Regions from separate parts of the Lentzea sp. HUAS TT2 genome, predicted to be linked through region 1. Evidence: riboswitches for the same ligand, from Rfam matches in the RefSeq annotation. Region 1 holds a riboswitch; each other region holds the start of a gene.

Region 1 (4,011 bases):
TGGCCGAGGCGGGCCTCATCATCCCGGACGAGCAGGAGGACGAGGTGGAGAAGTTCCGCGAGTTCCTCGACTCGATCTCCCCCGAAGACTTCAGGGGCGCCGACACCTAGATTTCAGGTGTGTCGCACTCCGTCTTGTATGGACCGTGAGGCAGTTCGTTTGGACGTCCCTCGATCGGACTACTTACGGTCGTTATGACCGCTAAACGATCACTAAACGTCACCTGAACGTCCCAGTTCGGGTGACGGTATGACTCTCCACTTGAGGTTGAGGGTCGCAACTCCCCGCGCGTCGCGTTGACCTGCCCTCGGACCGGTCTTACCGTCGAACTCGAGTGGACGTCGCTGCTTCACGAGAGTGGACGCAGCGGCTTGACGGTCATGAGTTTCGTGGCCGTTCCGAGGGGAGGCAGGCGTGGTCGAGGAAGCGCCCTTGAGGGCCGAATCCGGGCTGCAGGGTGAACTGTTCCCGGACTCCTCGCTGCCGGACGAGCTGGTCGGTTACCGAGGGCCCGCGGCGTGCCAGATCGCGGGCATCACGTACCGGCAGCTCGACTACTGGGCAAGGACCGGGCTGGTCGCGCCGACGATAAGGATGGCGCACGGCTCCGGGAGCCAGCGGTTGTACTCCTTCAAGGACATCCTGGTGCTCAAGGTCGTGAAGCGGCTGCTGGACACCGGTGTCTCGTTGCAGAACATCCGCGTGGCGGTCGACCACCTGCGCCGCCGCGGCGTGCAGGACCTGGCGCGCATCACGCTCTTCTCCGACGGCACGACGGTCTACGAGTGCACCTCGCCCGAAGAGGTCGTCGATCTGCTGCAGGGCGGTCAGGGCGTGTTCGGCATCGCGGTGAGCGGTGCGATGCGGGAGATCTCCGGCACGATCCACGAGTTCCCCGCAGAACGCGCGGACGGTGTCGAGATCGCGCCGATGACCGAGGACGAGCTGACCCGCCGGCGTCGCGAGCGCGCCACCGGCTGACCGGCCCGATGATCGTGGCCGACCGGCGGTCCTCCATGGCCGGTCGGCAGCAGCGCAGGCAGCCCGCTGCTCCCTAGCGTTGCCGGTATGACGCACACCGCCTCCTATCAGGTCGTGAAGGTGCTGGAAGCGGCGACGCAGCGCGCTCTCCGGCTGGAGTTCGGCTTCCTCGGCACCGAGAACCTGCTGATCTCGCTGATCGACACCATCGGACCCGGCCGCAAGCTCGGCGTGAAGTCGCTGCGGGCACAGGCGATGGCGCGGGGGCCGGAGCACTGGGCCGACGACGACGGTGGCGTCGTTCCCGAGGCTCATCCGGACGTCACGGCGTTGGTGAACATCGCCTGCGACCGCTTGGTCCTCGAGACCGTGCCACCCGTCAGCCGCGCGCTGGAGGAGTGTCTGCTCGCGGCGATCGCCCTGGCCGGCGACGGCGTGCTGACCACGACCCACCTCTCCCTCGCGTTGCTGGGGCAGCGATCCGGGCGTGCCGCCGACCTGTTCCTGTTGCGCGGCGTGGACGTCGAGGCGACGGCCGCCGCGGTGCGCGCCGATGCCGCGCGGCCCCACGCGGAGGTCGAGGAGGCGCCCGCCGTGCGGTTGCTGCGCAAGGCGGGGGCGTTGGAGGGGGAGTCCGGCGGCGGGTACGTGCGCTGGCTGGTGCGCTGGGTCGCGCGCGGTCAGGGGCTGGGCGGGCCAGTGCTGACCGTCGTGCGCAACGAGGCAGGACGACTGGCCGCGGCCGCGCGGCGGGACGTCTCGTCGCGGGACCTGGTGGCGGCGGTGCTGACGGTCGACCACCAGCTGACGGCGGCGGGCCGGAGGCTGAAGCCGGAGTTCGAGTCGGGTGGCGCGGCGGCGTTGCGCGCGGCGGGGGTGGACCCGGCCGCGTTGCCCGTCAGCGGTGGCGCGGTGGAGCGTGCGATGGAACGGGCGAAGCTCGTCGCGGCACGGCGCGGAGACGCCGTCGTGGGCACCACGCACCTGCTCGTGGCGGTGCGCGACGACCCGGCGGACCCCGTCGCGGGGGCGTTGAGCGGTCTCGGTGCTGAGATGTAGGTCGCGTCCCTAGGGACTAGGTGGGCTGCCTGCGGGTATTCTTCTCGGGTAGTCGCTGAACTCAGGCGGGAGAGACCGGGTTTCGAGCCCGGCGCCGAAGGAGCAAGTCCCTCCCCGGGAACCTCTCAGGCAACCAGGACCGCTGAGCGAGACGCCTCTGGAAAGTGGATCCCCCGGGATCCCGCCGACGGTGAAAGCCCACTCTGTTGTGGGTGAACCTCTCAGGCGCCCGACATCGGGTACGGACAGAGCGGGGAGGGCACAGGACCCGTGTGCCCGCAGCCACCCCGGAGGCGTTTGATGACGCAGGACCGCATTCCGCTCGCCGCTCTCGAGCACGGCACCCCGTTCGCCGACCGCCACGTCGGTCCGCGCCCCGCCGAACTCGCGCGCATCCTCGACGTCATCGGCGTCGGGTCGCTCGAGGAGCTGGCTCAGCACGCGGTGCCTTCGTCCATTCACGAGCGCGACCTCGTGCTGGACCTGCCCGCCCCGGCCACCGAGACCGAGGCGCTCGCGGAGCTGCGCGAGCTCGCGTCCCAGAACCGCCCGATGACGCAGATGATCGGCCTGGGCTACTACGACACCGTGACGCCGGGCGTGATCCTGCGCAACGTGCTGGAGTCGCCCGCCTGGTACACCGCGTACACGCCGTACCAGCCGGAGATCTCGCAGGGCCGTCTTGAAGCGCTGCTGAACTTCCAGACGATGGTCGGCGACCTGACGGGCCTGCCGGTCGCGAACGCGTCCATGCTGGACGAGTCGACCGCCGCCGCCGAGGCGATGACGCTGGTGCGCCGCGCGGGCAAGTCCAAGTCGAACAAGTTCGTCATCGACTCCGACACGCTGCCGCAGACGCTGGCCGTCATCGAGACGCGCGCCGAGCCGCTGGGCATCGAGATCGTCGTCGCCGACCTGTCGCAGGGCATCGAGGGTCTCGGCCTCGGCGGTGACTTCTTCGGCGTGCTGCTGTCCTACCCCGGCGCCTCCGGTGTCGTGCGCGACCAGGCCGCGTTGATCGAGGAGATCCACGCCGCCGGTGCACAGGCCGTCGTCGTCGCCGATCTTCTTTCTCTGACGCTGCTGCGCGCTCCCGGTGAGATCGGCGCGGACGTCGTCGTCGGCACCACGCAGCGCTTCGGCGTGCCGATCGGCTTCGGTGGCCCGCACGCCGGGTACATGGCCGTCCGGTCCGGTCTGGAGCGTCAGCTGCCCGGCCGTCTCGTCGGTGTCTCCGTCGACTCCGACGGCTCGCTGGCCTACCGCCTCGCGCTGCAGACGCGCGAGCAGCACATCCGCCGCGAGAAGGCCACGTCGAACATCTGCACCGCGCAGGTGCTGCTGGCCGTGATCGCGTCCATGTACGCCGTCTACCACGGTCCCGAGGGCCTGCGGTCGATCGCGACCCGCGTGCACCGCCTGGCCACCGTGCTCGCCACGGGCCTGTGCGAGGCCGGTCTCGAGGTCGTGCACGGCGAGTTCTTCGACACCGTCCAGGTGCGGGTCGAGGGGCAGGCCGCCGCTGTCGTCGCGAAGGCGCGCGAGGCCGGCATCAACCTCCGCAAGGTCGACGACGACGTCGTCGCAATCGCTTGCGACGAGAAGACCACGCGCGCGCACATCGTCGCGGTGTGGGAGGCGTTCGGCGTCACCGGGTCCGATGTGGACGCGATCGACGGCGACACCGCCGACGCCATCCCGGCCGACCTGCGCCGCACCTCGGACTACCTGACCCACCCGGTCTTCCACGCGCACCGCTCCGAGACCGCGCTGCTGCGCTACCTGCGCGCATTGTCGGACAAGGACGTCGCGCTGGACCGCAGCATGATCCCGCTCGGCTCCTGCACGATGAAGCTGAACGCCACCGCGGAGATGGAGTCCATCACGTGGCCGGAGTTCTCGACGCTGCACCCGTTCGCGCCCGTCGAGGACGCCGCCGGTCTGCTGAAGATCGTCTCGGACCTGGAGGCC
Region 2 (4,011 bases), 390 kb from region 1:
CTCGCAGCCGCCGTAGTAGCGACGGCCGGGGTAGCCCTCGGCGTACTTGTTCGTGAGGACGGAACCCTGGGCCTGCAGCACCGACACGGGCGTGAAGTTCTCCGAGGCGATCATCTCGAGAGTGCCCTGCTGGCGCGCCAACTCGGCCGCAACGGCTTCGGCGACCTCGGGGTCGTACTCCGCGAGGGAAGCGTTGAACTGGTCGGACATCTGGAGAATCTCCCTACTTGGCGCGCTTGTAGAACGGAAGTGCGACGACCTCGACGGCCTGCTTCTTGCCGCGGACGTCCACCAGCAGTGGGGTGCCGGGCTCAGAGCTGGCACGGGTCACGTAGGCCATGGCGACGGAGTAGCCGAGGGTCGGGGACAGCGCGCCCGACGTCACCTCGCCCACGACCTCGTCGCCGTTGAGCACCGCGTAACCGTGACGCGGTGCGCGGCGCTCGGGGGTCTTCAGTCCGACCAGGACCGAGTCCACACCGGACTCCGACACCTTGGTCAGCGCTTCGCGGCCCACGAAGTCGCCGGGCTTGTCGAGCTTCACGACGCGGCCCAGGTTCGCGTTGTACGGCGTCAACGACGTCGTGAGCTCGTTGCCGTACAAGGGCATCCCGGCTTCGAGACGCAGCGTGTCGCGGCAGCCGAGACCGCACGGCTTGAGCTCGTGCGCCTCACCGGCGGACAGCAGCGCCGCCCAGACGGCCGGCGCGTCGGCGGGCGCGACGAACAGCTCGAAGCCCTCCTCGCCGGTGTAGCCGGTACGGGCGAGCAGCGCGTCGACGCCGGCGACCGTGGACGGGTACGAGGCGTAGTACTTGACCGTCGCCAGGTCCGTCTCGGTCAGGCCGGACAGGATCTCGACGGACTTCGGGCCCTGGATCGCGATCAACGCGTAGTCGGTCGAGGAGTCGGTGACGACGGTGTCGAATCCGGCGGCGCGCTCGACCAGCGCGTCAGCCACGACGGCGGCGTTCGAGGCGTTCGCGACGACCATGAACTCCTCCTCGCCCAGGCGGTACACGATCAGGTCGTCGATCACGCCGCCGTCGGCCTGGGTGATCATCGTGTAGCGGGCCTTGCCGACGGCCAGCGCGGAGATGTGGCCGACCAGCGCGTAGTCGAGGGCCTCGCCGGCCTGCGGACCGGTCAGCACGATCTCACCCATGTGCGTGAGGTCGAACAGGCCCGCGGTCGTGCGCACGGCGTGGTGCTCCGCGAGCTCTGACGAGTAGCGCAGCGGCATCCGCCAGCCCGCGAAGTCGGTGAACATCGCGCCGAGCTGCTCGTGCTCGGCGTTCAGAGGCGTGAGGCGGGACATCAGAACGCTCCTCCAGGGTGCGCCGAAGAGCCGGACGCGGCCGGCTGAGGCATCAGAAGAATGACACGGTCCATCGGAGACTCCTCACTAGAGCGAGCCTCCCCCTCTGTCATGAGCCTGAGAGCTTCGCCGCGCGGAGCGCGACTTGCACCGTGGGCGAGGCCGCTGATGGGCCTGCTTTCCAGAGTTGCCTTCGTCGCGCGGTACCTGTGCCTGAGAGATTCCGGGGAGGGATTGCTCCTTCGGCGCCCACCCGGGATGAACGAACTCCCGAGGGGTCTCTTCCGCGCGACATCGACGGCCGTGTTCAGTTGTCAGCCCCAGACGCTAGCAGGCCAAACGTCACAGCGGGACGCCCTGCGCAGTCTTCTCGACCACCTTGCGCTCCGCCCAGAAGGACAGGAACGGGACGGTGCCGGCGAGCAGCACCAGCAGGGTGCCCTTGATCGACCAGCGGAGCTTGAGCGCCAGGTCGACGGAAATCACCAGGTAGATGGCGTAGAGGAAGCCGTGGATCGGGCCGACGACCTTCATCGCGCCGCCCATGTCCGCGGCGTACTTGAGCACCATCGCCACGACCAGGAGCAGCAGGAAGACTCCGACCACGTAAGCCATGACCCTGAACCGGGTCAACGCACCCTTCATCTGCCCGCCTTCGCTCAACGACCGTCCCGCGCGTTGAGGTTCGCGAGCATGCGGTTGTAGGCCGCGAGCTCCGCGTCTTCTTCGTCGTCGAGGTACTCGACAGGCGCGGGTTTGACGGCGTCAACGGTAGCCACTGGGCGTGGAGCAGCCGCAACCGGCTCCGGTGCGAGTTCCTCGTCACGGCGCTGGCGTGCCAAACGACGGAACCGCCACACCATGAAGAGGGGGAAGAGGCCGAAGAGCGGCCACTGGAGCACGTACCCGAGGTTCTGGAACGTGCCGCTGGCGGACTCGAAGCGCTGCCACTGCCACCAGGCGAGTCCGCAACAGGCGACCAGCGCCGCCACACAGGCGAACGCGATCAGCACACGTTGGGGAGTAAAGAGGCCGCGCACGACCTCAACACTACTTGGGTGAGGCCTCCTGACGGAGGCCACCCCGTGGGGGATCCGGGGGCTCGCCCCCGGCTGGGGCGTGGGGGCTTGGCCCCCACAAGACACGCGAAGCGATCGAGGTGAGCGCATTCCGCGAACATGGGGGCCCCAATCGTGGAGCCCCGGTCCACTACGCCACGCCGTCCCGGCGCTGCCTCTGCAGACGAGCAACGCACCAAGCCGCGGCGGAGCCACGACGAAGGTGCTGGAGAACCGTCATCGGTCCCAGGCGCCTCCCGAGATCGGCAGGAGACAGACCCGCCGCGCGGTAGTCGAGCGCGCGCTGGTCCAACGGGCTGATGCCCGCGTCCCACCACTGCTCGGCCTCGGCGACGTCGCCCACCAGCTGCCAGTAGCTCGCCGCGGCGGCGAGCAGTGCCTCGGGTGCCTCCGGCGCCCGCTTGCGCATCGCGGCCACGTAGGCCGGATCCGCCGAGTCGACCTTGACCAAGCCACGCGACCCGCTCCTGCCTCCCCGCTGCACGGGGATGCCTGGCGCCGAGGGGGGAGCCTCCGCGAGCCACGCGTTCTTGATCCGGTTCACCTCCTGCATCTCTGCGTCATCAGACCGTTCAGCCGCCCACTGCTGCAACAGCTCGTGGACCCCGGAGTCCTCGACCATATGTGCCTCCTCGTCGGTCGGGGATCGGCCATTGCAGCGGAAGGTATTCGGTAGGTCTGACAATCGCCAGACCCTGAATCCCCAGAACACCCGTTACCAGTGCGTGATTGGCCTCATTCCACCCATCCGGCTCAACGCAGACGGCCGAAGATCACCCACCGTCACTAGCTGAGCGGGGTGGCCGTGCCGAAGAGGCTCCTGATGAAGGTGATGATCGACTCCGCGCCCTGACGCAGCCAGCCGAGGACCTGCTGCACCGCCGAAGCGGACTGCTCGGGCTGGGTGATCAGGAGGAACAGCACCAGCGCGACGCCCGCCAGCACTAGCACCTTCTTGAGGTTCACAGGTACCTCTCCGTCCGTGTGGTTCACCGGTCAGGCGGCGGACCGCCCGTGTCACCCGTCATGGTCCCTCATTCACCCTTGCGATGAACAACGACCACGCCCAAGTCGTGCCAGGATCCACCAGCCACGCACGCCTGCGTGACGGCCAACGTCACCCGAATGGCGGCTAAAGAGGGGCGTCAACAGCGCCGATGTCCTGGGCACGAGGTGAACACGGACACCCTCGCATCCCACAGCTTGGAAGAGAGACAGTTGCACCGGGCCTCACCCGGATGCCGAAGTCCCCCCATCACGCACTGTCACGCTCTCGTGGCGTTATTAATGCGCACCCGAACATTCATCCAATTACTCCAGACCGCCGCAGTTCCATAATCCTGTCGGCCGCCACACCCATGTCGGCAAGCACTTCATCGGTGTTCGTTCCGGTCGGAACAGGAGCCGTGGGAACCGTGGCGGGAGTGCGGTCGAAGCGAGGCGCCGGCGCCGGGTGCGGCGAGCCCGACACGTCCACGAAAGTGTCGCGTGCGGCGTTGTACGGGTGATGTGCCGCCTCGGCGGGGGTCAGCACCGGGGCCAGGCAGGCGTCCGTGTCCCGCGCGAGGTCCGCCCACTCGTCCCGCGGCCGGGTCTTCACCGCCGCCGCGATGC
Region 3 (4,011 bases), 1.3 Mb from region 1:
GGCGCGGACATCACCGTCGTGCGCGAGGCGTTCTCCAACGGCATGAGCGTGAGCCTCGCGATCGGGGCGATCGCCGTGTTCCTGGGAGGTGTTGTGGCCAGCGTGCTGCTGCGGCGTGCCTAGGATCGGCCTGTGGAGAGCGTGTGGTTCGGCAAGCCCAGGCCCAGCAGCGGTCAGCCCCTCGGCCTGAGCCGGGAGGCGATCGTCCGCAAGGCGCTGGAGATGCTGGACCGGGACGGCATGCAGAAGCTCTCCATGCGCAAGCTCGCGGCGGAACTGGGCGCGGCGCCCATGTCGCTGTACTGGCACGTGCCGACCAAGGACGCGCTGATCGAGCTCTGCCTGGACGAGATCTACGGCGAGTTCCCGCTGCCGGGCCCCGAGGACGACTGGGAGACGGCTGTGCGCGCGATGATGCACGCGATGCGTCATCTCGCGCACAAGCACCCGTGGTGGGTCCGGGGCATCGGCGAGTTCAACAGCATCGGCCCGAAGGCCGTGGCGATGAGCGACGCGATGTTCGAACCGATGACGAGGGCAGGTCTGTCGCTGCCCGCGGCGGCGCGGTCGATCTCGACGATCTCCAGTTTCGCCATCGGGTACGCGATCGCCGAGGTCAACTTCGTGGCGCGCGGCGGCATGGACTCGCCGCCGCCGGACCTGCCGAAGATCGCGGACCTGTACCGGGAGAAGCACCCGAACTACGTCAGGATGCTGGACGAACCGGAGCTGTGGTCGCTGGAGGGGCAGTTCGAGTTCGGCCTCGACTGCGTGATCGACGGCATCAAGGCGCGCGTCGAGGCCCTCAGATAGGCGAAACCCCCGCAGCGATTGACGCGTGCGGGGGCCTCATTCATTCAGTTGGCTTTCAGACCACGGACTCCAGCGGCGTGTGCAGCAGGCCGGTCGCCTCGGCCACCGGGCCGTTGGTCAGCAGACCGGCGTGCACGTTCAGGCCCAGGGCCAACGAACGGTCGTCCTTGAGCGCCTTCTCCCAGCCCTTGTCGGCCAGCGCGACCGCGTACGGCAGCGTCACGTTGGTCAGCGCGTAGGTCGAGGTGCGCGGGACGGCGCCCGGCATGTTCGCGACGCAGTAGAACACCGAGTTGTGGACCTCGTAGGTCGGCTCGGCGTGCGTGGTGGCGCGGGAGTCCTCGAAGCAACCGCCCTGGTCGATGGCGATGTCGACGAGTACCGAACCCGGCTTCATGTCCGCGACGAGCGCGTTCGACACGAGCTTCGGGGCCGCGGCACCGGGGACGAGCACGGCGCCGATGACCAGGTCGGCCTCGCGGACGGCCTGCTCGATGGCGAACGAGTTCGAGGCCAGCGTGCGCAGACGGCCCTGGAACTGGGCGTCGATCTGGCGCAGGCGGTCGACGTTGGTGTCGAGGATCTGCACGTCCGCGCCCATGCCGACGGCGATGGTGGCGGCGTTGACGCCGGCCACGCCACCGCCGATGACGACCACGCGGGCAGGGGCGACACCGGGGACGCCGCCGGGCAGCACGCCGCGGCCACCGGAGGGCTTCATCAACGAGTACGCGCCGACCTGCGGGGCCAGGCGGCCCGCGACCTCGGACATCGGGGCGAGCAGCGGCAGCGAGCGGTTCGGCAGCTGCACGGTCTCGTAGGCGATGGCCGTGGTGCCGGACGCGAGCAGCGCCTCGGTCAGCGGCTTGTCGGCGGCGAGGTGCAGGTACGTGAAGAGGGTCTGGCCGGCGCGGAGACGGGGGTACTCCTCGGCGATCGGCTCCTTGACCTTGAGAACCAGGTCACCTTCCGCCCACACGTCGTCGGCGGTCGGGAGGATCTTGGCGCCCGCGGCGAGGTACTCCTCGTCGGTGATCGCGGAACCGAGACCGGCGCCCTGCTCGACGTACACGTCGTGCCCGCGGCTGGTCAGTTCGTGCGCACCGGCAGGCGTGAGAGCGACGCGGTACTCGTGGTTCTTGATCTCGCGGGGAACTGCGATCCGCACGATGACTCCTCCGTTCGGTGGCCGACATCTCATAATGTGGGCCAGTCGCAAGGTCATGTCACTGTGCGGTTCGCACTATCCGGTACCCCTCTGGTTGTTCATCTAGGACAGAGCGACCTGAGCCTCGTTCGCGTTCGGGTCGACCGTCTCGCGTTGACACTCGGCGGGGGCGCACATAGCGTTCGCGCCGAGAACTGAACACCGGCCGCGGCGCGCAAGCGTCAGAACCCGAGTGGGAGAGACCTCGACGAACCGGTCGGGGCGCCGAAGGGGCAAGCTCCCGCACACTCTCAGGCAGCAAGACCGCTCGGGGTAGGCAACTCTGCACGGCGGAGGGGGCGCAAGTTTCCTGACCCGTCACAGCCAGAGGAGTCGTCGCCGTGGAGTTCCCCGAGAACCTGCTCTACACCGCCGAGCACGAGTGGGTCGACTGGACGCCGGGCACCCAGGACCCGCTGACCTGCGGAATCACCGAGTACGCCGCTGATGCGCTCGGTGACATCGTCTTCGTCCAGCTGCCCGACGTCGGTGCCAAGGTCGTCACCAACGCGGTCTGCGGCGAGCTGGAGTCCACCAAGTCCGTCAGCGACCTGTTCTCGCCCGTCACCGGTGAGGTGATCGAGGTCAACAGCGCCGTCGTGGACGACCCGGCGATCGTGAACAGCGACCCGTACGGCGCCGGCTGGCTGTTCAAGGTCCGCGTCGAGTCGGCCGAGAACCTGCTCACGGCGGCGAAGTACGCCGAACTCACGCAGAGCAGTTGATTCTGGGCATGACTGACCGCCCCACCACCACGAAGGACTGATCAGTGGCGATCAGCGTTTTCGACCTCTTCTCCGTCGGCATCGGACCGTCCAGCTCGCACACGGTCGGCCCGATGCGCGCGGCCGCGATGTTCGTCGAGAAGCTCGGCGCGCGTGTGTCCGAAGTGGACCGCGTGCACGTCGAGCTGTTCGGCTCACTGGGTGCGACCGGTCACGGTCACGGCAGCCCCAAGGCCGTGTTCCTGGGCCTCGAAGGCAACCACCCGGAGGAAGTCGATCCCACCGCCGCGGCCCACCGCGTCGAGGAGATCATCTCCGGCGGACGGCTCAAGCTCGGCGGTGCGCATGAGATCGGCTTCGTGCACGACCGCGACCTCGTCATGCACCGCCGCAAGTCACTCCCGTTGCACCCCAACGGGATGAGCTTCGAGGCGTTCGCCGGCGGCAAGCCGGTCGAGCACGCCGTCTACTACTCGATCGGCGGCGGTTTCGTCGTCGACGAGAACGCGTCGGGCACCGACCGCATCAAGCCGGACTCGACGCCGCTGGCACATCCGTTCCTGACCGGCGACGAGCTCCTCGCGCGGTGTCGCGAGACCGGCCTGTCGATCAGCGAGATCATGATGGCCAACGAGCTGTCGTGGCGCACGGAAGCCGAGGTCCGCCAAGGACTTCTGCACATCTGGCACGTCATGCAGGAATGCGTCGAACGCGGCTGCAACGAGCACGGCGTCCTGCCCGGCGGCCTGAAGGTCCGCCGGCGTGCCGCCGAGATGCGCAAGACGCTGGAGAAGGAGCACTTCGTCACCGACCCGTTGCGGGTCATGGACTGGGTGACCCTCTTCGCGCTGGCGGTCAACGAGGAGAACGCGGCGGGCGGCCGTGTCGTCACCGCACCGACCAACGGCGCGGCCGGCATCGTCCCGGCGGTCCTGCACTACTACACGAAGTTCGTGCCAGGGGCGTCCGACGACGGCGTGGTTCGCTTCCTCCTGACGGCAGGTGCGATCGGCGTGCTGTTCAAGGAGAACGCGTCCATCTCCGGCGCCGAGGTCGGCTGCCAGGGAGAGGTCGGCTCGGCCTGCTCGATGGCCGCCGGAGGTCTCGCCGAGGTGCTCGGCGGCACCCCCGAACAGGTCGAGAACGCCGCCGAGATCGCCATGGAGCACAACCTCGGCCTGACGTGCGACCCGATCGGCGGGCTGGTGCAGATCCCGTGCATCGAACGCAACGCGGTCGCGTCGATCAAGGCCATCACGGCCGTGC

What was found. Region 1 has a riboswitch for glycine ahead of gcvP (aminomethyl-transferring glycine dehydrogenase). Riboswitches for the same ligand answer to the same signal wherever they lie in the genome.
Region 2: another riboswitch for glycine. It lies ahead of gcvT (glycine cleavage system aminomethyltransferase GcvT); the one in region 1 lies ahead of gcvP (aminomethyl-transferring glycine dehydrogenase).
Region 3: another riboswitch for glycine. It lies ahead of gcvH (glycine cleavage system protein GcvH); the one in region 1 lies ahead of gcvP (aminomethyl-transferring glycine dehydrogenase).

The regions. Positions count from the first base shown of each region.
Region 1 is NZ_CP196667.1:431,373-435,383, reverse strand. It holds gene ACSHWB_RS02210 (bifunctional nuclease family protein) at 1-110, shown strand, start outside; gene ACSHWB_RS02205 (MerR family transcriptional regulator) at 415-981, shown strand; gene ACSHWB_RS02200 (Clp protease N-terminal domain-containing protein) at 1,069-2,040, shown strand; glycine riboswitch at 2,097-2,192, shown strand; glycine riboswitch at 2,196-2,291, shown strand; gene gcvP (aminomethyl-transferring glycine dehydrogenase) at 2,341-4,011, shown strand, end outside.
Region 2 is NZ_CP196667.1:818,271-822,281, forward strand. It holds gene glyA (serine hydroxymethyltransferase) at 1-210, opposite strand, end outside; gene gcvT (glycine cleavage system aminomethyltransferase GcvT) at 224-1,318, opposite strand; glycine riboswitch at 1,418-1,508, opposite strand; glycine riboswitch at 1,510-1,615, opposite strand; gene ACSHWB_RS04170 (DUF3817 domain-containing protein) at 1,661-1,963, opposite strand; gene ACSHWB_RS04175 (hypothetical protein) at 1,978-2,358, opposite strand; gene ACSHWB_RS04180 (transcriptional regulator) at 2,528-3,019, opposite strand; gene ACSHWB_RS04185 (hypothetical protein) at 3,184-3,363, opposite strand; gene ACSHWB_RS04190 (CaiB/BaiF CoA transferase family protein) at 3,701-4,011, opposite strand, start outside.
Region 3 is NZ_CP196667.1:1,747,769-1,751,779, reverse strand. It holds gene ACSHWB_RS08540 (MFS transporter) at 1-123, shown strand, start outside; gene ACSHWB_RS08535 (TetR/AcrR family transcriptional regulator) at 133-813, shown strand; gene ald (alanine dehydrogenase) at 869-1,981, opposite strand; glycine riboswitch at 2,205-2,297, shown strand; gene gcvH (glycine cleavage system protein GcvH) at 2,362-2,745, shown strand; gene ACSHWB_RS08520 (L-serine ammonia-lyase) at 2,790-4,011, shown strand, end outside.